DNA from 3 places in the Pseudobutyrivibrio sp. UC1225 genome. Region 1 is predicted to be linked to each of the others. Evidence: predicted binding sites of a transcription regulator. Region 1 holds the regulator's gene; each other region holds the start of a gene.
What was found. Region 1 encodes HrcA, which represses chaperone genes, less so after heat shock. Its sites were predicted from a motif close to TGTTAGCACTCNNNNNNNNNGAGTGCTAACA; they were not measured.
Positions count from the first base shown of each region.

Region 2: the regulator HrcA is predicted to act here: its motif matches at 3,936-3,966, upstream of clpB (ATP-dependent chaperone ClpB).
Region 3: the regulator HrcA is predicted to act here: its motif matches at 5,680-5,710, upstream of BMZ41_RS01120 (co-chaperone GroES).

Region 1 is NZ_FOVQ01000001.1:358,666-366,281, reverse strand. Features, by position in the region: gene BMZ41_RS01795 (tRNA dihydrouridine synthase) at 1-913, opposite strand, end outside; gene rpsT (30S ribosomal protein S20) at 981-1,244, opposite strand; gene hemW (radical SAM family heme chaperone HemW) at 1,375-2,577, opposite strand; gene lepA (translation elongation factor 4) at 2,579-4,384, opposite strand; gene hrcA (heat-inducible transcriptional repressor HrcA) at 4,584-5,633, shown strand; gene grpE (nucleotide exchange factor GrpE) at 5,645-6,250, shown strand; gene dnaK (molecular chaperone DnaK) at 6,277-7,616, shown strand, end outside.
Region 2 is NZ_FOVQ01000008.1:41,804-49,419, forward strand. Features, by position in the region: gene BMZ41_RS10640 (endo-1,4-beta-xylanase) at 1-1,077, opposite strand, end outside; gene clpB (ATP-dependent chaperone ClpB) at 1,267-3,849, opposite strand; gene BMZ41_RS10650 (DUF4179 domain-containing protein) at 4,019-5,230, opposite strand; gene BMZ41_RS10655 (RNA polymerase sigma factor) at 5,247-5,756, opposite strand; gene BMZ41_RS10660 (2-hydroxyacyl-CoA dehydratase family protein) at 5,973-7,514, opposite strand; gene BMZ41_RS10665 (2-hydroxyacyl-CoA dehydratase family protein) at 7,514-7,616, opposite strand, start outside.
Region 3 is NZ_FOVQ01000001.1:224,991-232,606, reverse strand. Features, by position in the region: gene BMZ41_RS01150 (DNA gyrase/topoisomerase IV subunit B) at 1-141, shown strand, start outside; gene BMZ41_RS01145 (DNA gyrase/topoisomerase IV subunit A) at 175-2,415, shown strand; gene BMZ41_RS01140 (HAD hydrolase-like protein) at 2,412-3,065, shown strand; gene BMZ41_RS01135 (CPBP family intramembrane glutamic endopeptidase) at 3,052-3,690, shown strand; gene BMZ41_RS01130 (DUF308 domain-containing protein) at 3,707-4,432, shown strand; gene BMZ41_RS01125 (DUF2974 domain-containing protein) at 4,442-5,569, shown strand; gene BMZ41_RS01120 (co-chaperone GroES) at 5,747-6,031, shown strand; gene groL (chaperonin GroEL) at 6,067-7,616, shown strand, end outside.

The sequences.
Region 1 (7,616 bases):
CATTTAGATTGTTTGATTTTCTAATTTTCTTGATTGCTTTGGCATCATCTGGAAAGTTAGATTCCCAGTAGACTAAGAATTCTTTCATTCGGTGTAAAACAGGTTTTTCGCCAGAAAGAATTTCAATATATTGTGCGAGCAAATCATTATGGAATAATTTGAATTTATTAAGGTCCAAAGGTGTAGTCTCTTGGCCGTTTTTATAGGTGATAGCAAGCTCAGGATTGGATATAAGGCCTCTGCCAATCATAATTGCATTAATACCAGCATACTTTGAAAAAGTGTTTTCTATATCATCTTTTGTCTTGATTTCACCGTTAAATACTAAATGTGCTTTTGAATGTTCTAAGGCATATTCAAAGAACTCTGGATGAATAGGCTCTCTATAAAATTCCATTTGTACACGAGGATGAATAGTAAGCTCTGAAATAGGATACTTGTTATAGATATCTAGTATTTCATAAAATTCCTCAGGTTCCAGTTTGCCTAATCGTGTTTTTATGGATATCTGGACATCATCTTTCAAACCTGCAAAAATTTCATCAAGCATTTTATCAAGATCTTCAGTATAGTAGAGAAGACCGGAGCCTTTTTTCTTTGCTACAACAGTACCGGATGGGCATCCAAGGTTAAAGTTAATTTCTTTAAAGCCAAGCGCGGCTATTTCGTGAACAGCCCATAGAAAGTGCTCAGCATTGTTGGTTAAAAGCTGAGGAACAGTTGTATTAATATCATTTTTTTCTGGATCGATATCTTTGAACTCCCTGGTTGTGAATTTAAAAGTAGAGTTAGGGGATATAAAAGGAGTGTAGTACTTATCAATTCCGCCGTAGCATTTATTAAAGGTGTTTCTAAATATACTATCGGTGACGCCCTCGAGAGGAGCGAGGTATATATTTTTTTTATTATCCATAGTTACTCCTAAAAAATAAAGCACTGGTTGACGGGACCAGTGCTCTAATAAAAATTCTTATCTTAAATTAAGCAAGTGTGTTTACAAGCTTTGAAAGACGAGATACCTTACGGCTAACAGTGTTGTCATGATAAACACCCTTTGAACCAGCCATCTCGATAACCTTGATAGCAGCCTTAAGCTCTGACTCAGCAAGTGCCTTGTCCTTAGCCTCAACAGCAGCCTCAACACGCTTAACGTATGTCTTAACCTCTGATCTGATTGCCTTATTGCGCTCTGTTCTAACAGCTGTTACCTGAACACGCTTCTTAGCAGACTTAATATTTGCCATGTGTTGCTACACCTCCAATTTGTATAAAAATTAAATGTTCTAATTAAAATACGTTGTAGCCGGACACGGACAGTTCAACGCATACTCGAATATAATAGTGAATAAATGTCAGTTTGTCAATAGAATTTGGCTATTTATCTAATAAAAATTTTGATAAAACCTGATTACTTACATCAATACCAATATCTGTTAAATATAAACGACCTTCTTTGGCTTCCATAAAGCCTTGATTGCGAAGTGCAGTAATAATTGGGCCGTAAATTGCCTCGATATCTATGCCAAACATCTGGAAGAAATCAGAACGGGCAACACCGTCTATTTTGCGTAAGCCCAAAAACATAAATTCTTCCATGGCATCTTTCTTTGAAAGCTGTTCCTCTGAATCAAAATATGGAGAAGACAATTCTGCGGATGGAATAGTGCCATTCTCAATGGCTTCTGAAATCTCAACATATTTGTATATATCTCTAAGATTAGTAGTGCGTACATTATCAAAAAGAGAAGCAGAACCAAGACCTACACCAAGATAAGGAACTCTATCCCAGTATCCTACATTATGGCGACAAATCTTACCATTTCGCGCATAGTTAGAGATTTCGTAGCGTTTATATCCCTTATTCTCAAGATAGTCCATTGTAAACTTATATAGGCGGTATGCCTCCTCATCAGTAGGTAATTCTTCAGTCTCCATGCCAGCCTGTTGTTTAACAGCATCAAATCTGTATTTTTCGTAGAAGGGTGTACCCTTTTCTATGATGAGAGAGTAGGCTGATATATGTTCTGGACGAAGCATCGTAACTGCATTAAGAGTCTTTTCCAATTTGGCAACATTTTGATGAGGCAGGCCGGTCATAATGTCAACGTTGACGTTATCAAATCCAGCTTTACGAACCAAATCAAATGTATGTAAGAATCGATTGTAATCGTGAATACGACCTAATTCCTTAAGTTCATCATCGTTTGCAGATTGAAGACCGATGCTTAGACGGTTGATACCTATTGAACGGTATACATTAAGCTTTTCTGCTGAAAGTGTACCGGGATTACATTCAACCGATATTTCTGCCAAAGGATCAATTTTGAAGCATTCCTTAACAGTGGTGATAATAGCATCCATCAAATCCTCTGAGAGCCATGATGGTGTGCCACCACCCACATAAATAGTGGAAATAATACAGTTTGGATGAGTGGCTGCAACGTATTTTATCTCAGTGCACAAAGCAGCGGTATAACGCCGCTGCATTTTTTCATCGAAAACCCCAGAAAGGAAATCGCAATATAAACATTTTTTTACGCAAAATGGTATATGTATGTACAGTTCGATAGGATTCATTTTAGTCCTCGTCAAGCTTAAGAACGCTCATGAAGGCTGCCTGTGGAATTTCTACATTGCCAACCTGACGCATTCTCTTTTTTCCTTCCTTCTGTTTTTCAAGAAGTTTTTTCTTTCGTGAAATATCGCCACCATAACACTTGGCAAGAACGTCCTTGCGCATAGCTTTAACTGTTTCACGAGCAATAACCTTTGAGCCAACAGCTGCCTGAATAGGAATCTCGAACAAGTGACGTGGAATTTCATCTTTAAGCTTTTCGCACATTTTTCTTCCTCGCTCGTAAGCTGTTCCCGAGAAGACGATGAAGGAAAGTGCATCAACTTCTTCTTTATTAATGAGGATATCAAGCTTAACAAGCTCAGATTTCTGATATCCCTTCATTTCGTAATCAAAGGAAGCATAACCACGTGAACGGCTCTTTAAAGCATCAAAGAAATCGTAGATGATTTCGTTAAGTGGAAGAGTATATTTGATAAGGGCACGTGTTTCCTCAATATACTCCATGCTTATGTACTGACCGCGGCGCTCCTGACAAAGATCCATAATAGCACCTATGAATTCGCTGGTAACCATGATTTCGGCATCAACCATAGGCTCTTCCATGTAATCAATTTCTGATGGATCTGGAAGATTGCTTGGGTTTGTAAGTTCAATCATGGTACCGTCAGTTTTATGTACTCGGTAAACTACTGATGGAGCAGTAGTAACAAGATCAAGATTATACTCACGCTCTAAACGTTCCTGAATGATTTCCAAATGAAGAAGACCAAGGAAACCACATCTAAATCCGAAGCCGAGTGCAATAGAAGTCTCAGGCTCAAACTGAAGTGCAGCATCGTTAAGCTGAAGCTTCTCAAGAGCATCTCTTAAGTCTGGATATTTTGCACCATCAGCTGGATACAATCCACAGTAAACCATAGGGTTAACTTTCTTATAGCCTGGAAGAGGCTCGGCTGCTGGACGATTAACGTGTGTGATAGTATCACCGACGCGAGTATCACGTACGTTTTTGATAGAAGCTGTCATGTAACCAACCATACCAGCAGGAAGCTCATCACAAGGAATGAACTGACCAGCGCCAAAGTAGCCAACTTCAACAACGTCGAATTCAGCATTTGTTGCCATCATGCGAACTTTATCGCCAACCTTAAGAGTACCTTCTTTAACTCGGCAGAATACGATAACACCCTTGTAAGGATCGTAAAGGGAGTCGAAGATAAGTGCCTGAAGAGGAGCTTTTACATCCCCCTTAGGTGCTGGAAGCTGATGAACTATTGCTTCAAGTACATCGTGAATATTAAGACCTGTCTTAGCGGAAATCTGAGGAGCATCCTGAGCCTCAAGACCGATAATGTCCTCAATTTCTTCTATAACATGTTCTGGATCTGCAGATGGTAAGTCAATCTTATTGATAACAGGGATAACATCAAGGTCGTGATCTAATGCAAGATAAACATTTGCAAGAGTCTGAGCCTCGATACCCTGAGCTGCATCTACAACAAGAATAGCCCCATCGCAAGCTGCAAGGGAGCGGGAAACTTCATAATTAAAATCTACGTGACCAGGAGTGTCGATAAGATTAAAGATATACTCCTGACCATCATCGGCTTTGTAAATAATACGGACGGCCTGAGACTTGATTGTGATTCCACGCTCACGCTCAAGGTCCATATTATCAAGAACCTGTGCCTGCATCTCTCTGTCGGTAAGAGTTCCAGTCATCTGTATAATACGATCAGCAAGAGTAGACTTGCCGTGATCGATATGTGCTACTATACAAAAATTTCTAATTTTACTCTGATCCATAAATTCCTCTTCTTATTTAATATTCTTAGCTTTGACTAGTTTATCATGTTTGGCTTTATTTATCTATTTATAAATCTAAAAAAAATCTAAAGTCAGTTGACAAAAGGATAGGGTAGGTGTAAATTAACATCAGAAAATGATTAGCACTCCAATTTGATGAGTGCTAACAATCAAAGGCGGTTGTGAGTGAGGTGAATGTATGGCAGATACAGAGCTTGATGAGAGAAAAGTTAAGATTCTAAATGCTATTATCAAAAATTATTTAGAAACAGGAGAGCCAGTTGGTTCACGTACCATTTCTAAATATACAGATTTAAATCTAAGCTCGGCTACCATTCGTAATGAGATGTCAGATCTTGAGGATTTAGGATATATCGTTCAGCCTCACACATCTGCAGGACGAATTCCTTCTGACAAGGGTTACAGATTTTATGTTAACAATCTGATAGCTTCCAAAGATAAAGAAGTTTCAGATATGAAGGAATGGATGATTGAACGAGAAGAGAAGATGGAGACTCTTCTTAAAAACGTGGCAAAGGTTTTGGCTACTAATACACAGTATGCTACATTGATTTCTGCTCCATCAGTTGTTTCGAACAGATTGAAGTTCGTACAGCTTTCAGCAGTTGATGAAAATCAGTTGCTTTCTGTTGTAGTTATGGATGGAAATATTGTAAAGAATAAAATCATTCAAATTGACAAGCCACTTGATAATGAGACATTACTTAAGCTAAATATGCTTTTGAACACAAATCTTAATGGTCTAGCCGTTGATCAGATTAATCTAGCGCTTATTACCAGATTAAAGGATCAGGCGGGAATTCATGATGAGATAGTTTCTCAGGTACTTGATACTGTAGCAGAGACCATTACAGAAGATGAAGATTTACAGGTTTACACCTCGGGTGCGACTAACATCTTCAAATACCCAGAGCTTTCAGATTCAAAGAAAGCATCTGAGCTTTTAGATACCTTCGAAGAAAAGCAGTCGTTGATAGAGCTTCTCGCAGAGAATGCTTCTGATGAGGAGACAGGCATTCAGGTATACATCGGTGATGAATCACCAATATCTACCATGAAGGATTGCTCAATTGTTACAGCAACATACGAACTTGGAGACGGAGTTAAAGGAACAATTGGTATTGTAGGTCCAAAACGAATGGATTACGAAAATGTTGTTGATAATATAAAAAGTCTCAAGGGACAGCTTGATAAGCTGCTCCGTAATGAGAAGAAAAATGATAGTTAGGAGATTTCTTAATGGCAGAGAATAAAATGGAAGAGTTTTCTACAGAAGAAGCAGTTAAGGAAGCTGTAGAGAACGCTGAAGAAATGAAAGAGGAAGCTGCGGCTGAGAATACAGAAGAGGCAGCTGAGGCTAAGGGTTCTGAGAAAGAATCTAAGAAGGGCTTCAAGAAAAAGGAAAAGAAAAAAGACAAAAGAGACGAGCAAATCGAACAGCTTAATGACAGAGTAATGCGTCAGATGGCAGAATTTGAAAACTTCAGACGCAGAACTGAAGTTGAAAAGTCTCAGATGTTTGCAACAGGTGCAAAGAGCATCGTAGAAAAGATTCTTCCTGTAGTAGATAACTTCGAAAGAGGTCTTGCTACAGTTGAGGAAGGAGCAGATCCATTTGCAGATGGAATGCTCATGATATATAAGCAATTACTTACAACTCTTGATGAGGCAGGAGTTAAGCCAATCGAGGCTGTAGGACAGGAATTCAATCCAGATTTCCACAACGCAGTAATGCATGTTGAGGATGAGGAAGTTGGCGAGAACATCGTCGTAGAAGAATTCCAGAAGGGCTATATGTACAATGACACTGTAGTCCGTCATTCAATGGTAAAGGTAGCAAACTAAGGAAATTATTTAGGAGGATATAAATCATGGGAAAGATTATTGGTATCGATTTAGGAACAACTAACAGCTGTGTTGCTGTTATGGAAGGTGGAAAGCCTACTGTTATCGCAAATACAGAGGGTGCTAGAACAACACCATCTATCGTAGCATTTACAAAGACAGGTGAGAGACTTGTTGGTGAGCCAGCAAAGCGTCAGGCTGTTACAAACGCTGAGAAGACTATCGCTTCTATCAAGAGAGATATGGGCACAGATAATGGTCGTATCATCGACGATAAGAAGTACTCTCCACAGCAGATTTCAGCTATGATTCTTCAGAAGCTTAAGAGCGATGCTGAGAGCTACTTAAATGAGAAGGTTACAGAGGCAGTTATCACTGTTCCTGCATACTTCAACGATGCTCAGCGTCAGGCTACAAAGGATGCTGGTAAGATTGCAGGTCTTGATGTAAAGCGTATCATCAACGAGCCTACAGCAGCTGCACTTGCTTATGGTCTTGATAACGAGCAGGAGCAGAAGATTATGGTATACGATCTTGGTGGTGGTACATTTGATGTATCTATCATCGAAATCGGTGATGGCGTTATTGAGGTTCTCGCTACAGCTGGTAACAACAGACTTGGTGGTGATGACTTTGATCAGAAGATTACAGATTGGATGCTTGCTGAGTTTAAGGCAGCTGAAGGCGTAGATCTTTCTACAGATAAGATGGCACTTCAGAGACTTAAGGAAGCAGCAGAGAAGGCTAAGAAGGAGCTTTCTTCAGCAACAACTACAAACATCAATCTTCCATTCATCACAGCTACAGCAGAAGGTCCAAAGCATTTTGATATGAACCTTACACGTGCTAAGTTTGATGAGCTTACACATGATTTAGTAGAGGCTACAGCAGGCCCTGTAAATCAGGCTCTTAAGGATGCAGGTCTTAATGCATCAGAGCTTTCAAAGGTACTTCTTGTTGGTGGTTCTACAAGAATCCCAGCAGTTCAGGATAAGGTAAAGGCTCTTACAGGTCACGAGCCAAGCAAGACTCTTAACCCAGATGAGTGCGTAGCTATCGGTGCTTCAATCCAGGGTGGTAAGCTCGCTGGCGATGCTGGTGCAGGCGATATCCTTCTTCTTGATGTAACACCACTTTCACTTTCTATCGAGACAATGGGTGGTATTGCTACAAGACTTATCGAGAGAAACACAACTATCCCTACAAAGAAGAGCCAGATTTTCTCTACAGCAGCTGATAATCAGACAGCAGTAGATATCAACGTAGTACAGGGTGAGCGTCAGTTCGCTAAGGATAACAAGTCACTTGGACAGTTCAGACTCGATGGTATCCCACCAGCAATGAGAGGTGTACCACAGATCGAGGT
Region 2 (7,616 bases), on a different contig from region 1:
ATTGCTAATCCATGTTGTCTGATCAGAAAGTCCCCACCAAGTAATACTTGTAATCTTGCCACCGTTCTTCTTAGCTGTATTGATATTTTTGAAGAGCTGATAAGCATAATTTGCCATATCATTATCGCCCTTGTTAGTAATATCCATCTCAGTAATCTGAACTTCAAAACCTGCTCTTAAGAATGAGTTAAGTGCTGTTGTATAGTAATCAACTGAAGGGAAGCCTGTTCCAAGGTGAGACTGCATACCTACACCTGCACAAACCTTTCTGCCCTGGTTGATATAGTTCACAAGTGTGATTACATCATTAACTTCCATATATGTGTTGTAATCGTTGTAGAAAAGCTTTACAGAATCTGTAAGCTTGAAATACTCAAGTGTGTCGTAAGCATAGTTGAAAGCCTTCTTTACATAAGAAGCATTCTTTCTGTTATTTCCATAAACTGCTTCCCAACCTGAGTTATTTGCATGTAAAATCTCATTTGCTACGTCCCATGCATAAACAACACTACCATACTGGTTTGTGTATACATGGTTCATAACTGTCTTTACATACATTTCAAGACGTGCATCCATAACAGATGAATTAACAAAACCTGCTCCACCGCTATAGTTGCTACGGAAGAACCAAGAAGGTGTCTGTGAATGCCATACTAATGTATGAGCTCTCATCTTCAGACCATTCTGGTAACAGATTTTCATAACCTCATCAACTGTGCTGAAGTTAATCTGTGGTACGTACTGCTCTCTGTAATTATCTGGGATATAGTAGCCCTGATTCTTAGCCTGTGAAACTGAGATAAGTCTTGCAGAACCGCCAAGTAATGCATCTGGCTTCATCTCGTTTTCAAGAGTAATACTGTTGTAATGCTGCTTTAAGAAATTAAGCTGACCTGCATCTCTAAGCTGATACAGGTTAATACATGTTCCTGAATAACCATATGTGCTTCCATAGGTATTAAGGAGTGTTGCCTGTGCTGCATTTGCAGTAAGGCTTGGTGCTGTGGCAAGCATTGTAAAAGCGCATGCGACAGCAAGGAGTTTCGATGCGAAACTCTTTAACAATTTTTTCTTCATTTCATTATCCCCCATGAAATATTATTTATAACTCTCTCCCCTGCTTGTAATAATATCGTAACATATTTAATAATTCCACACATTATCAATTCTTGCGGTCTATTTATCAATTATTGCCTTATCTACATAAAAATAGACTCTGTGGTAAAATATCCACAGAGTCCATTGATTATATTTGTCAAATTGTCACTATTTCGCTGTTAGCTGAGTTCCATCGCTATCAATTGTAATGGTACTACCCTCATGAATATCTCCACCAAGGATGATTTTTGCAGCCATAGTTTCCACATTTTTTTGAATAAATCTACGAAGTGGACGGGCACCATATACTGGATCATAGCCCTGATCTATTACAAATTGTTTAGCTGCTGAGGTAAGCTCAATTTTAAGCTGTCTATCTTCAAGTCTCTTATTAAGTTCTTCAAGAATAAGATCTACAATACCGCCAATGTTATCCTTTGTAAGAGGCTTGAACATAATGATTTCATCAAGTCTATTAAGAAACTCTGGTCGGAATGAATTTCTAAGCTCATTCATTACCAGCTCATTTGTCGCGTCGGTGATCTCGCCAGTTGCTTCATCAATACCATCAAGTAGATACTGTGAACCAAGATTTGAGGTCATGATAATGATTGTGTTTTTGAAATCCACTGTACGTCCCTGGGAATCAGTGATTCGACCATCATCAAGCACCTGTAAAAGCACGTTGAACACATCTGGATGTGCCTTTTCAACCTCATCAAAAAGTACTACCGAATATGGTTTACGACGAACTGCCTCTGTCAGCTGACCACCCTCGTCATATCCTACATATCCTGGAGGCGCTCCTATAAGACGGCTCACGCTAAACTTTTCCATATATTCAGACATATCAAGTCTGACCATAGCATTTTCATCATCGAAAAGTGCCTGTGCAAGTGTCTTTGCAAGCTCTGTCTTACCTACACCAGTAGGTCCTAAGAATAGGAATGAACCGATAGGCTTGCTTGGGTCCTTGATACCAGCCTTTGAACGAATGATGGCTTCTGATACAAGCTTTACAGCATCGTCCTGTCCCATGACTCTCTTGTGCAATTCCTCATCAAGATGAAGTGTCTTGCTTCGCTCACTCTCGTTAAGCTTTGCCACAGGAATGCCTGTCCATCTGGAAATGATTCTTGCTATCTCATCCTCAGAAACATTCTCATGAACAAGATTTGCATCACGACTCTTAAGTCTTTCTTCTGCGTCGGCAAGCTGTGCTTCAAGTTCTGGAAGTCTGCCATACTGTAGCTTTGCCGCCTCTTCAAGGTCATATTTTTGCTGAGCAATCTTAATCTGGCCCTGGACGTCATCTAATTCCTCGCGGATTTTTGTAACATCCTCCACTAGCTTTTTCTCGTTATCCCATGCAGCCTTCTTTGTATTGTACTCGTCTCGAAGTTCTGACAGTTCCTTCTGAAGGTCAGCTAGTCTATCCTGAGAAAGCTTATCTGTCTCCTTCTTAAGAGCTGCCTCTTCAATTTCCAGCTGCATTACTCGTCGGTTCATTTCATCAAGCTCTGCCGGCATTGAATCAAGTTCTGTCTTAATAAGGGCACAAGCCTCATCCACAAGATCGATTGCTTTATCTGGTAAAAATCTGTCTGAAATATATCTGTTTGAAAGTGTAGCTGCACTTACTAATGCACCATCTGTAATCTTTACTCCGTGGAATACCTCGTAACGTTCTTTAAGTCCACGAAGGATTGAGATAGTATCCTCGACTGTAGGCTCATCAACCATAACTGGCTGAAAACGACGCTCTAATGCAGCATCCTTTTCAATGTATTCTCTGTATTCATCAAGTGTAGTAGCACCGATACAGTGAAGCTCGCCACGGGCAAGCATAGGCTTTAGCATGTTGCCTGCATCAAGTCCACCGCTGCCATTCTTTCCTGCTCCGATGATTGTGTGTAATTCATCAATAAACAGGATGATTTCGCCATCTGAATTTTTAATCTCATCAAGGACAGCCTTTAATCTCTCCTCAAACTCGCCCTGGTATTTTGCACCTGCAATCATTGAACCAATCTCAAGTGAGAATACCTTTTTATTCTTAAGTGCATCTGGCACATCACCACGGACAATACGCTGTGCCAAACCCTCTACAACTGCTGTTTTACCAACACCAGGCTCACCGATAAGAACTGGATTGTTCTTTGTCTTTCGGCTAAGGATTCGGATAACATTTCGTATTTCCTCATCACGACCAATTACTGGATCAAGCTTGTTATCTCTTGCTCTTTCTACCAGGTCGTAGCCATACTTCTCAAGTGTGTCGTAGGTAGCCTCTGGATTATCCGTATTTACGGTTTGATTTCCTCTTACTGTGGCTAGTACTGCAAGGAAGCTGTCTCTTGTAATGCCAAACTGCTTGAAAATGTTCTTTATTGGAGTGCTTGGCTTTTTAATCATGGCAAGCATAAGGTGCTCTACCGAAACATAGCTATCTCGCATAGCCTTTGCTTCATCCTCTGCATAGGTAAGCACATAATTAAGCTGCTGACCAACTCTTAGCTGTCCTCCTTGCACCTTCACTCTGGCACTAAGAGCTGCGTCTATCGCATTTACGAATTGAGTAGTGTCGATATTCATCTTGCTAATCAATGAAGGAATCAGACCATTCTCCTGACGCATCAGCGCCATTAAAAGATGCTCCTGCTCCAGCTCCTGATTGCCATACTCCATTGCTATCTTTTCACAGCCATTTATGGCTTCTATAGATTTCTGTGTAAATTTCTGGATATTCATAAATCTTCTCCTTTCTCCCTAGCCTTCCCTTCGCCAGGGTGGCAGATGATGTACCTTCTCTTTTCTTAATTATGTTCTAACACAAAAATTAGCACTCTACAAGAGAGAGTGCTAATAATTAATAAATATTTTATATTTTGTCTATAAAAAGCCTTTATTTATGCCTTTTTTAGAATTCTATCTTTCCACTCCAAAGAGCCTTTTCATCCAAAATATCTTTTGCTCCATCACCTTCTAACTGAAGCCCCTTTATTTCGTCCATGTAATCATAGTAGTCGCAAACATAAAGCGTTATTTCAGAGATATCATGTCCATCCACTGGAACCATATCCAAATTATTAACTGCCGACATATGTTTTCCATCCTTATCAAGGGCAACAACAATATAATCCGCATTTGGATCATCATATTCTAACTCTAATTCAAATGGGGTCTTGCTAACTGTTATCTCACTAAGCCCGGATACACCTTCAACGGCAATGGTTCTTGATGTAGTATTTTCTCTATCAACGTTTACTTCAAATGAAAACTTCCAAGGACCATCAATCCACCAATTTTCATATTCATTCCTAAAGCCAAGAGAATCTTGTTCTTCTGTTGACAACTTACTAAATTCTGGATTATTAATATCAGTAACAATATCATTTAGTTCAAAATCTACTGTAAAGGAATCAGGCAACTCATAATGTGAAACTGGTGTATTGGCGTCTGTATAATAATCACTACTATCAAGTACATCCTTTGAGTAGTAATTCAGCACATAATCTAAATCGACCTTTACGACTCCCTGGAATGTATTATCATCAATAAATTCTCCATTTAAATAATCTAAAGAATTATTATTATAACTACTATCCTCTGTCTCAAAGCTATATTTTAATTTTGAATCAAATAGATAAAACATATACATGTCCTTGTTATCCAAATCAGGATACATCTGATTAATTGGGAACGCCTCTTTTGACTCAATAATCATACTTATATACATTGCTTTCTCATCGCAATAGATATCCTGCAAAGTTACAGTATTGCCATCCACAGTCTGGCTTAATGCCACAGCATCATTTAATGAATCTGATGCAATTGGTTTTGCGTATTTTTCATAATCCCCACCAAAACCAAGTTTATGGCCAATACTCGAAAATACATTTCCAACAACAGGAACCTCTTCTGCAAAAGAAGGATTTGTAATACATACACCTGATAGAATCACTACGCCAAGGGCTGCAGCTGTTGCTACTATTGTCTTAACAATTCTAAAGCTTCTCTTTTTCATTGTCCTCTCCTCTTCCTCATAAATCTGAGTAAAGGCAAGGTCTACTTTTTCCTGAACTATTGTAGGAATTTCAGCATCAGATATTATTAACTTCTTTTTATCCATATCACTGTCTTCCTTTCTACTCAACTATCTCGTAATATCTGGCCAATCTTTCTCGGCCACGCTTTAATCTGGTTTTGACTGTATTCGCCGGGAGATCTAATACTTTTGAAATCTCATCGATGGAATAACCCTGCCAATAAAACATCACTATGATAACTCTGTATTTCTCCTCAAGCTTACTCAAAGCTTCTTTCAGCTCTAGGTTACAGTCGTCCTCATAGGTAGGTTCATCCCATTCATGAATCTCGGCCTGATTCTGCCCATTCCTAATGATGTCATAACAATTATTCATGAGAATCTTTGTAAGCCAAGTTTTAAAATATTTGTTAACCCTAAGTGTATCTATTTTCTCCCAACAATTTAGGATTGTCTCCTGAATGGCATCGGCCACATCCTCATCATTCATAAGAATTGCCAGTGCCACCTTGTACATGTCCTGCATATATCTATTTATTAGTTCAGTAAAAGCATCCTTATCACGCCTTTTTGCTCTTACTATAAGTTCATTTATGTCTCGCTTCTGCATTTATAGCAGCCTCCTGTTGTGCACACAGTATTAAGAATAATCAAAGCGTCCTTCAATTGTTCTTACATACATTAGACGTGTGGTGAGTGAAAAAGTTTCACTTTATAAAAAAATAATTCACAAAGTATAAAAAGTGTTCAGCTTGAATATCTTTATCGCGATAAAAAGGCCTAAGCCGAAAGCTTAGACCTTAGCAAACACCATATTTTATAAAAACTACCAACAGAGTGAATCATCAAAGTCCTCCAGGCTTGGGTCCACTGGCTCTTCCTTGAGGATGGTGCGCATGTAGCGATTTACCTCGGTGCGCATGTCACGTCGGGTGCCGTCATAAGGTACCATCAGATTGTGATTTACCCAAATCCAGTGAATGCCGCGCTTTCTGGCCTCTTCTTCAAAAAGGCCATGGTAGCCTGCCATAGATTTGCACCCAATGTGCACATACATGATGACCATATCTGCGTTCATCTGCTCACAGATTCTGAAAAGGTCCTCCACACCTGTTTCATAGCCACCATTAGAGCGGCTTCTCATAATCATATTTTCGTAGAGATAACCTAAATCTAGAAGTGCCTGATGTTTGTCTGTGGTGCTGACCATCTCTGTAGAAACGCAGCAAAGCATGTCATTGATTGGCACGATTCCCCAGCAGTTCATAAGCCAATTCGGAAATGCGGTATAGTACGCAGCCTGAACACCCCAAAGGATTGCACGATGGCGATACTCTTTGCAGGCCATTTCCTTATTCCTATAAGCCTCAGTTGCAAGTTTTGTAATCTTCTTACTTGTCTCTAAAAAGAGCGGACTACGTCCACCGGCTGCCATATATTCACCATATCTATAGAAACCAAGTGTGGCTCCCAGCAGCTGTGGATATGGTGTCTTATTGATTTCCAGCCACTCTAAAAATTCCTTTGTTTCATCATTGAAGCGAGCCATATTTTCAAAAAGATAATCCCAATCGAATTTCTCACCTGTCTGCTCCTCGATAAAGTGAATGGCATTTAAAATTTCCTCACCTGCATATTCCTGCACACTCTCCTGGCGATGACGGATTGGCGATGCCAATTGGAATGTAGGTATACCCATACTTCTTGCCATAAGTCCACCGCCCATAAGACTGCCATCGCAGGTAGTATTACACTGAACTGCACAGGCACCTATCTTAGGCAAATCGTCATCAATGGCTGCTCCAAGCTCCGCAGCGGGCATTGGGCAAACATCTGTAGGGACTCCATATTCGTGAGTCTTGTCCACATAATGCATTACGCCTTCCTGACACATAAAGGAGCTGGCATAGATGGCAGGAACCTCGTAGCTGACCCATTTAAGATTTCTGAAGCCCCCCATAATAGTGCTCATCATATTTTCATCGAAGATAACCATCTTCTTTGAAAGCTCTGTATCATTTCCAATTTCAGGATCAGCCTTGAACATATCCGTAAGAGAAAGAGTCATATCGATGACAATAAGGCCGATTCCTTCATGAGCAAGTCTAAGGGCTGTACCTCTAAGACCTTCTGTGTGTCTGTCCATAAAATCAGGTACTGCCAGATAATTGCTCATCCAACGATATCTAAAGAAGCCTTTGAAATTGTTTGGCTTCATCATAAATCTAGCCAGCACTGATAGGTAATAAAGCCAGCGAGTGTAATCGTACCAGGTATCTTTAAAACCACGCCATTCTCTGCAGCGGCGAGGGCGACGTCCTGAATAAAGCACTTTGCCAAGTGGCTCACTTCCATATTCTTTTCCCATTAGTTCGCGCTCCTTTCAGCCTTTTTCTCTGCAATCTTTTTCATTTCCACACGCTCTACAAAAGCCTGAATTCGTGTGCGAAGCTGACCGGAAGAACGCACT
Region 3 (7,616 bases), 130 kb from region 1:
GAACGTCGTAAGCTTAAGCTTGTAGAAATTGAGGACGGTCTTATGGCTTCAGAAGTTACAGAGCTTCTTATGGGTAGTGATGTTGCTCCTCGTAAGCAGTTTATTTATAAGCATGCAAAGGAAGCTGAGCTGGATGTTTAATTCCGGTAATTGATTTGAAAGGATATATTATTAATGGCACAAGAAATTATTAGAACTGAATATTCAGAGATAATGCAAAAATCCTTCATTGACTATTCCATGTCTGTAATACTTGCTCGTGCAGTACCAGATGTTAGAGATGGTCTCAAGCCTGTACAGCGTCGTACACTTTACGATATGTATGAGTTGAAGGTTGATTATAATAAACCCTACAAAAAATCTGCCCGTATCGTTGGTGATACAATGGGTAAATATCATCCACATGGTGATAGCTCCATTTACGAAGCTTTGGTTGTAATGAGCCAGGACTTCAAAAAGAGCCTTCCTCTTGTGGATGGTCATGGTAACTTTGGTTCAATCGAAGGTGATGGAGCCGCTGCCATGCGATACACAGAGGCACGTTTGGCAAAGGTTGCTCAGGAAGTATATCTTGGCGACCTTGATAAAAACGTTGTAGATTTCATTCCTAACTACGATGAGACAGAAAAGGAGCCAGAAGTACTTCCAGTACGTGTTCCAAATCTTCTTATCAATGGTTCAGATGGTATCGCTGTAGGTATGGTTACATCTATCCCTCAACACAATCTTGGTGAGGTTGTTGATGGTGTAATTGCTTACATGAAGAATCCAGATATTAGCACTGCTGAAATGATGGAGATTATTCCAGGTCCAGATTTTCCAACAGGTGGTATCGTTACAAATAAAGATGATTTGCTGGAAATCTATTCTACCGGTGTAGGTAAAATTAAAATTCGTGGAAAAGCCGAAATCGAAAAGATTAAGGGTGGTAAAGAGCAAATTGTTATCACTGAAATCCCTTATCCTATGATTGGCGCTAATATCGGTAAGTTCTTAAATGATATCTGTAGTCTTGTAGAGACAAAAAAGACTAATGATATTGCAGATATTTCAAACCAGTCTAAGGGCGAGCAGATGAGAATCGTTATCGAGCTCAGAAAAGGTGCTGATGCCCAGAATGTACTCAATCTTCTTTATAAGAAGACTCGTCTTGAGGATACCTTTGGTGTAAATATGCTTGCGGTTGCTGATGGTAAGCCTGAGACTCTTGGAATTGTTCCAATTATCAAGCATCACGTTGATTTCCAGTATGAGCTTTGTACTAGAAAGTACACACATCTCCTCGGAAAAGAGCAGGAGAAAAAAGAGATTCAGGAAGGTCTTATAAAGGCATGCGATGTAATCGATTTGATTATCGAGATTCTTCGTGGCTCAAAGGATGTTAAGCAGGCAAAGGCCTGTCTCGTAGATGGAATTACTGCTGGAATCAAGTTTAAGTCACAGAAGTCTAAAGCAGATGCAGAGCAGCTTCATTTCACAGAGAAGCAAGCTCAGGCAATTCTTGATATGAGACTTCATCGCTTAATTGGCTTGGAAATCGAAGCTTTACGTGGCGATTATGCTGAGACAATGGATAAGATTGCCAGATACACAAAGATTCTTGGTTCTCGTGCTGAGATGGCAAAGGTAATCATCAAAGATCTTCAGGCAATCAGAAAAGAATATGCAAAAGATCGTCGTACAGTTATCGATAATGTAGAGGAAGCTGTTGTAGAAGAGAAGCCTATTGAGGTTATCGATGTGGCTGTTCTTATCGACAGATTCGCATATGCCCGTGTGGTAGATATGCCTACCTTTGAAAGAAATAAAGAGGCTGCAGAAATCGAGTCAAAGAAGATTGTATTCTGTAAAAACATAGATAAGATTTGTCTGTTTACAGAAAAGGGAGACATGCATGCAATAAAAGTTTTAAGTCTCCCATTCGGTAAATTTAGAGATAAGGGTCAGCCTATTGATACCGCTGAAAAGGGCTCAAAGATTGACCTTACCAAAGAGAATCTTATATTCGCTGATTCAATGGAAAATATTATTAAGAATAAGCTTATCTTTGGTACAAAGCAGGCAATGATTAAGCTTGTTGATGGTAGCGAATTTGATGTTTCCAGAAAAACAATTGCTGCCACAAAATTAAATGACAAGGATGAAGTAATCTGCGTTAAAATTATTAATCCTGGTGATACAGTTGTTATGCAGTCGGCAAAAGATATGTTCTTAAGAATTGAGGGAGATACAATTCCAGAGAAGAAAAAGACTGCTGCGGGAGTTAGAGGAATTAAGCTTGCAAAGGGTGATGAGCTTACAAATATCTACGTGCTTTCAGAAGGTGATTCACTAGAAGTAAAAGTAAAAGATAAAGCTGTTGCCCTCAACCGACTTCATATAGGAAGCCGTGATACTAAAGGAGTTAAGAAGTGATAAAAAACATTTATTTTGACTTGGATGGTACATTAATCGATTCTGCTCCAAGTATCATAGAAGGTCTTAAAATTACACTTACTAAGTATGGATATGATATCCCAGATTATGCAACACTTCGTAAATGCGTAGGACCTCCTTTTACATATTCGTTTCCTAATTATCTAGGTGTTAGAGATGAGGATTTTAAAGAGGCTGTGGCTACATACAGACATTACTATGATGCTGAAAATGGATGTTTAAATGTTGAGGCCTTTGAAGGTGTGGAGGGTCTGCTTGATGCACTTGTAAAAAGAGGCTACTGTCTATTGGTATGTACCTCTAAGCCTGAACCTACTGCACGAAAGATCCTTGAATATTTAGGAATAGATAAATATTTCACTGATATTTGCGGTTCCACAATGGATGCAAAGATTAATACAAAAGAGCAGGTTATTAATCTTTGTTTCAGCAGATCCCCTTGGCATCAAAAGGAAGAGACTATACTTATTGGAGATACCAAATTTGACGTAGATGGAGCAAAGGCTGCTGGCATTGATTGCATTGGAGTTTCCTGGGGATTTGGTTCTACTGAAGAAATGCTGGAGCATGGCGCTTTAGAGGTCTTTGATTTTCCAAGTGAGGTGTTAGATTACATTGAATCAAATTAAGACTAATCGAGTAATTCAAATAATTTATCCATTGTTGGTATATTTTATTGTCTATCAGCTTGGTAGTTCTTTATTGATGGATTTATATGCTGCAAATATAGGCAGGCTTATGTGCCTGCTTATTGCAGCATTATTTTGTTTGGTACCAATGTGGATAATATATAAGGGCTCCCCTAAGATAATACCTACAAAACTAGATAAAAACGAAATAATTAAAAGCTTAATATGGGTGATTTTTGTAATTGCTGTTGGTGTTTTATCAAATATTGTTCTTACACATAGCGGACTTATACAGCGCTCCACAAATTTTTCAAAGGCAAGTAGTACACTTTCAGATGGTGGATTGTGGCTAAAGCTTATTTGTAATGCTCTTGTAATTCCTATTTTAGAGGAACTATTAATGCGTGGAATTATAGCAGGACAGTTGTGGTTATGGTACGGGCCTATACAAGCTGTTGTTTTATCTACAATTTGTTTTGGAATTATACATAATAATATAGTACAATTCATATATGCAGTGATTGTTGGTATAGCACTTGGAGCCATGTATGTTAAAAACAAAAGACTTTGGATGTGTTTTTTAGCTCATGGCCTAATCAATCTTATTGCAATATTATTTAGCTAACTAGAGGAGGGTAATAATGACTAAGAACAGTGAAGAAATTAATGATTCAAAGGTGGCATTGGTTGCGCACATTGTTGCATCTCTTATTTATCTTGCATTAGGAATATGCCTTTTGGTTTTGGATGCTGAGTTTATTTCCAAAATGGTTTATTCATTTTCCGTTTTAGCAGTAGGCATACTTTTTATTTGTTTTGGAGCATGGTACATGATTAAATTCTTCTTTAATCATGAATTTATAAAAATTTCCAACTATGGATTTACCATGGGAGTTATTTTAGTTATTATTGGCGCTGTTTTTATTTTCCAGGCCAATACTATTTCAACTTTTATTGAAGCATTGGTTTGCTTAATAGGCGTGATTCTAGGAGCAGTAATGCTTCAACAATCTTTTGCTTTATTCCATATTCAAAGAGGGGTTTGGTTCATAAGCCTTATTTTCGGAATAGCAAGTATAGCAGCTAGTATCTATTTCCTTTTTGTTCCACAGAAGTTTTTTGAAAGAAATGTAATTACTTGCTCATATTTGATTGCCGTTGGTGCTTTATCTTTATTCTCATTGCTTCTTATGGCAATTGGATTACATGATCATAAAAAGGATGCTAATCGCAATTACAATCGTAATCTAGAGGATGCTCCAAGTAAGTCATCGCTTGATGATTCGATTTTTGAAGAGGAGCCTCAGGAAGATTACTTTGACGATATTTACACTGACACAAACTCAGACTCATTATTTGAGGAATAATTTATAACTATGGCTAACATTGAAGATTATCTGATTTGGCGAGGCGACGTACCATTTGATATTGACCCATTTAACGAGGTCGACAATGCTGTCTTATGCGAGCTTGTATATACAGCCTTCGATGGTATAGTCCCAGGACCAGGCTTAAAGGAAAAGATTTCAATAGAAGACGCCTGTGACTTATTTTTTGAAAAACATTCTGAAAATGAGCTACTGGCAAGGACTTCCCTTACAAAACGCGCGCCTTTTCTTATAAGAGAAATGGCTCATTCTAAGAGATTTGGCGGTATGAAGCTTTCTGGTTTTGTTAACGAGCTTGATGCTGAAGAGCAAAGTCAGTTTGCTGTATGCACCTTTTACCTGCCAGATGGCACTATCTATGTTGCATTCCGTGGTACCGATGACAGTCTTATTGGATGGAAAGAGGATTTCAATATGTCCTTTTCGCCAGGGACAGGTGGTCAGTTAAAGGCTGTAGAATACTTAAATAAAAATTTTGCCCGAACAATGAAGCAGCTTCGTATAGGAGGTCATTCAAAGGGTGGAAGCTTTGCCTTATATGGTTCAGCATTTTGTAAACCTCACATAAAGGATAATATTATAGAAATTTATAATAACGATGGCCCTGGCTTTATTCCTGAAATTCTTAAAACACCAGAATACAAGTCCGTAATTAAAAGAGTACACAAATATATTCCAAATGAATCTATTATCGGAATGATGATGTACACTAAAGCAAAGATTTCTGTTGTATCCTCTAATACAAAAGGGTTAAGCCAACATGATTTATTTAGTTGGCAGGTGGTTCGTAATAGATTTACAAAGGTAGATTCTGTAGCAAATTCATCAGTTATGATTGATGAAATAATGAAAGAATGGACTAAGAAGTTTGACTACGAAACCAGAGAAGCGTTTGGTGACGTATTCTTTGAGCTTTTATCTAATTCTGGAGCTACGAAAATGTCCCATATTACAGGCAATAAAGTAAAATCTATTGCAATAGTTACTAAGGAAATCCAGGAATTGGATCCAGAAAACCAGGCAATAGTCATAGACGTTCTGAAACATTTGATGGCAGTAGGCGGAGATACCCTTAAAAATACGGTACTTTCCAAGCTTCCAAAAATGCAAAAGTAAGAAAAAACGAGAAAAAAAGAGAAATAAAGAGTTTTTAATAGGATTCTATTGAAATTCTTCCTTCCGATTTAGTTGAAAGTTTTTCAATAGAATCCTATTATACTTTTTGTAGTTAGCACTCGTATACAATGAGTGCTAACAGAATGGCAGAGATTATTATTTAGGAGGTAATATAAAATGAAATTGGTTCCATTAACAGACCGCGTTGTATTAAAGCAGTGCGAGGCAGAAGAGACTACAAAATCAGGAATTATTCTTGCATCAGCAGCACAGGAGAAGCCACAGGAGGCACTTGTAATCGCTGTTGGTCCAGGTGGGGTTGTAGATGGTAAGGATGTTACTATGCAGGTAAAGGAAGGCCAGAAGGTTATCTACTCTAAGTACGCAGGTACTGAGGTTAAGCTTGAAGGCGAAGAATACATTATCGTTCGTCAGAATGATATTCTTGCAGTTGTTGAATAATCTAAATTCAAAATACAGAAAAGAGGTAAATTATAATGGCAAAGGAAATTAAGTACGGTGCTGAAGCTAGACAGGCTTTAGAGGCAGGTGTTGATAAATTAGCAAATACAGTTAGAGTTACTATTGGACCAAAGGGGCGTAATGTTGTTCTTGCAAAGCCATACGGTGCTCCACTTATTACAAACGATGGTGTTACTATCGCTAAGGATGTTGAGCTTGATGATCCATTTGAGAATATGGGTGCTCAGCTTGTAAAAGAAGTTGCTACAAAGACTAATGATGTAGCAGGTGACGGTACAACAACAGCTACAGTTCTTGCTCAGGCAATGGTTAAGGAAGGTATGAAGAACCTTGCTGCAGGAGCAAACCCAATCGTTCTTAGAAAGGGAATGAAGAAGGCTGTAGAGTGTGCTACAGAGGCTATCTCAGCTATGTCAAAGGCTGTTGATGGCAAGGAGCAGATTGCAAGAGTAGCTGCTATTTCTGCTGGTGATGATGAAGTAGGTCAGATGGTTGCTGACGCTATGGAAAAGGTTTCTAACGATGGTGTTATCACAATCGAGGAATCAAAGACAATGCAGACAGAGCTCGACCTTGTAGAAGGTATGCAGTTCGATAGAGGTTATATTTCAGCTTACATGTGTACAGATATGGATAAGATGGAAGCAAATCTTGATGATCCATACATCCTTATCACAGACAAGAAAATTTCTAATATCCAGGAGCTTCTTCCAGTACTTGAGCAGATTGTACAGTCAGGTGCAAGACTTCTTATCATCGCAGAGGATATTGAGGGAGAGGCACTTACAACACTTATCCTTAACAAGCTTCGTGGCACATTCAATGTAGTAGCTGTTAAGGCTCCAGGCTATGGTGATAGACGTAAGGAAATGCTTCAGGATATTGCTATCCTTACAGGCGGTCAGGTAATCTCTGAGGAGGTTGGTCTTGAGCTTAAGGATACAACTCTTGAGCAGCTTGGTCGTGCTAAGTCAGTAAAGGTTAATAAAGAAAACACTACAATCGTTGATGGTGTTGGCGATAAGGATGCAATCGAGGCTCGTGTAGCACAAATTCGTGGTCAGATTGATGAGACAACATCAGAGTTTGATAAGGAAAAACTTCAGGAGAGACTTGCTAAACTCGCTGGCGGTGTTGCAGTTATCCGTGTAGGTGCTGCTACAGAGACAGAGATGAAGGAAGCTAAGCTTCGTATGGAAGATGCTCTTAACGCTACACGTGCAGCTGTTGAGGAAGGTATCATCTCAGGTGGTGGTTCTGCATACATCCACGTTCAGAAGAAGGTTGCTGAGCTTGCTGAGACACTTTCTGGTGACGAGAAGACTGGTGCTAACGTTATTGTTAAGGCACTTGAGGCTCCACTTTTCTACATTGCTGCAAATGCAGGTCTTGAGGGCTCAGTTATCATTAACAAGGTACGTGAGTCTGAGGACGCTGTAGGCTTTGATGCATACAAGGAAGAGTATGTAAACATGGTTAAGGCTGGTATCCTTGATCCTGTAAAGGTTACAAGAACAGCACTTCAGAATGCTGCTTCTGTTGCATCTACACTTCTTACAACAGA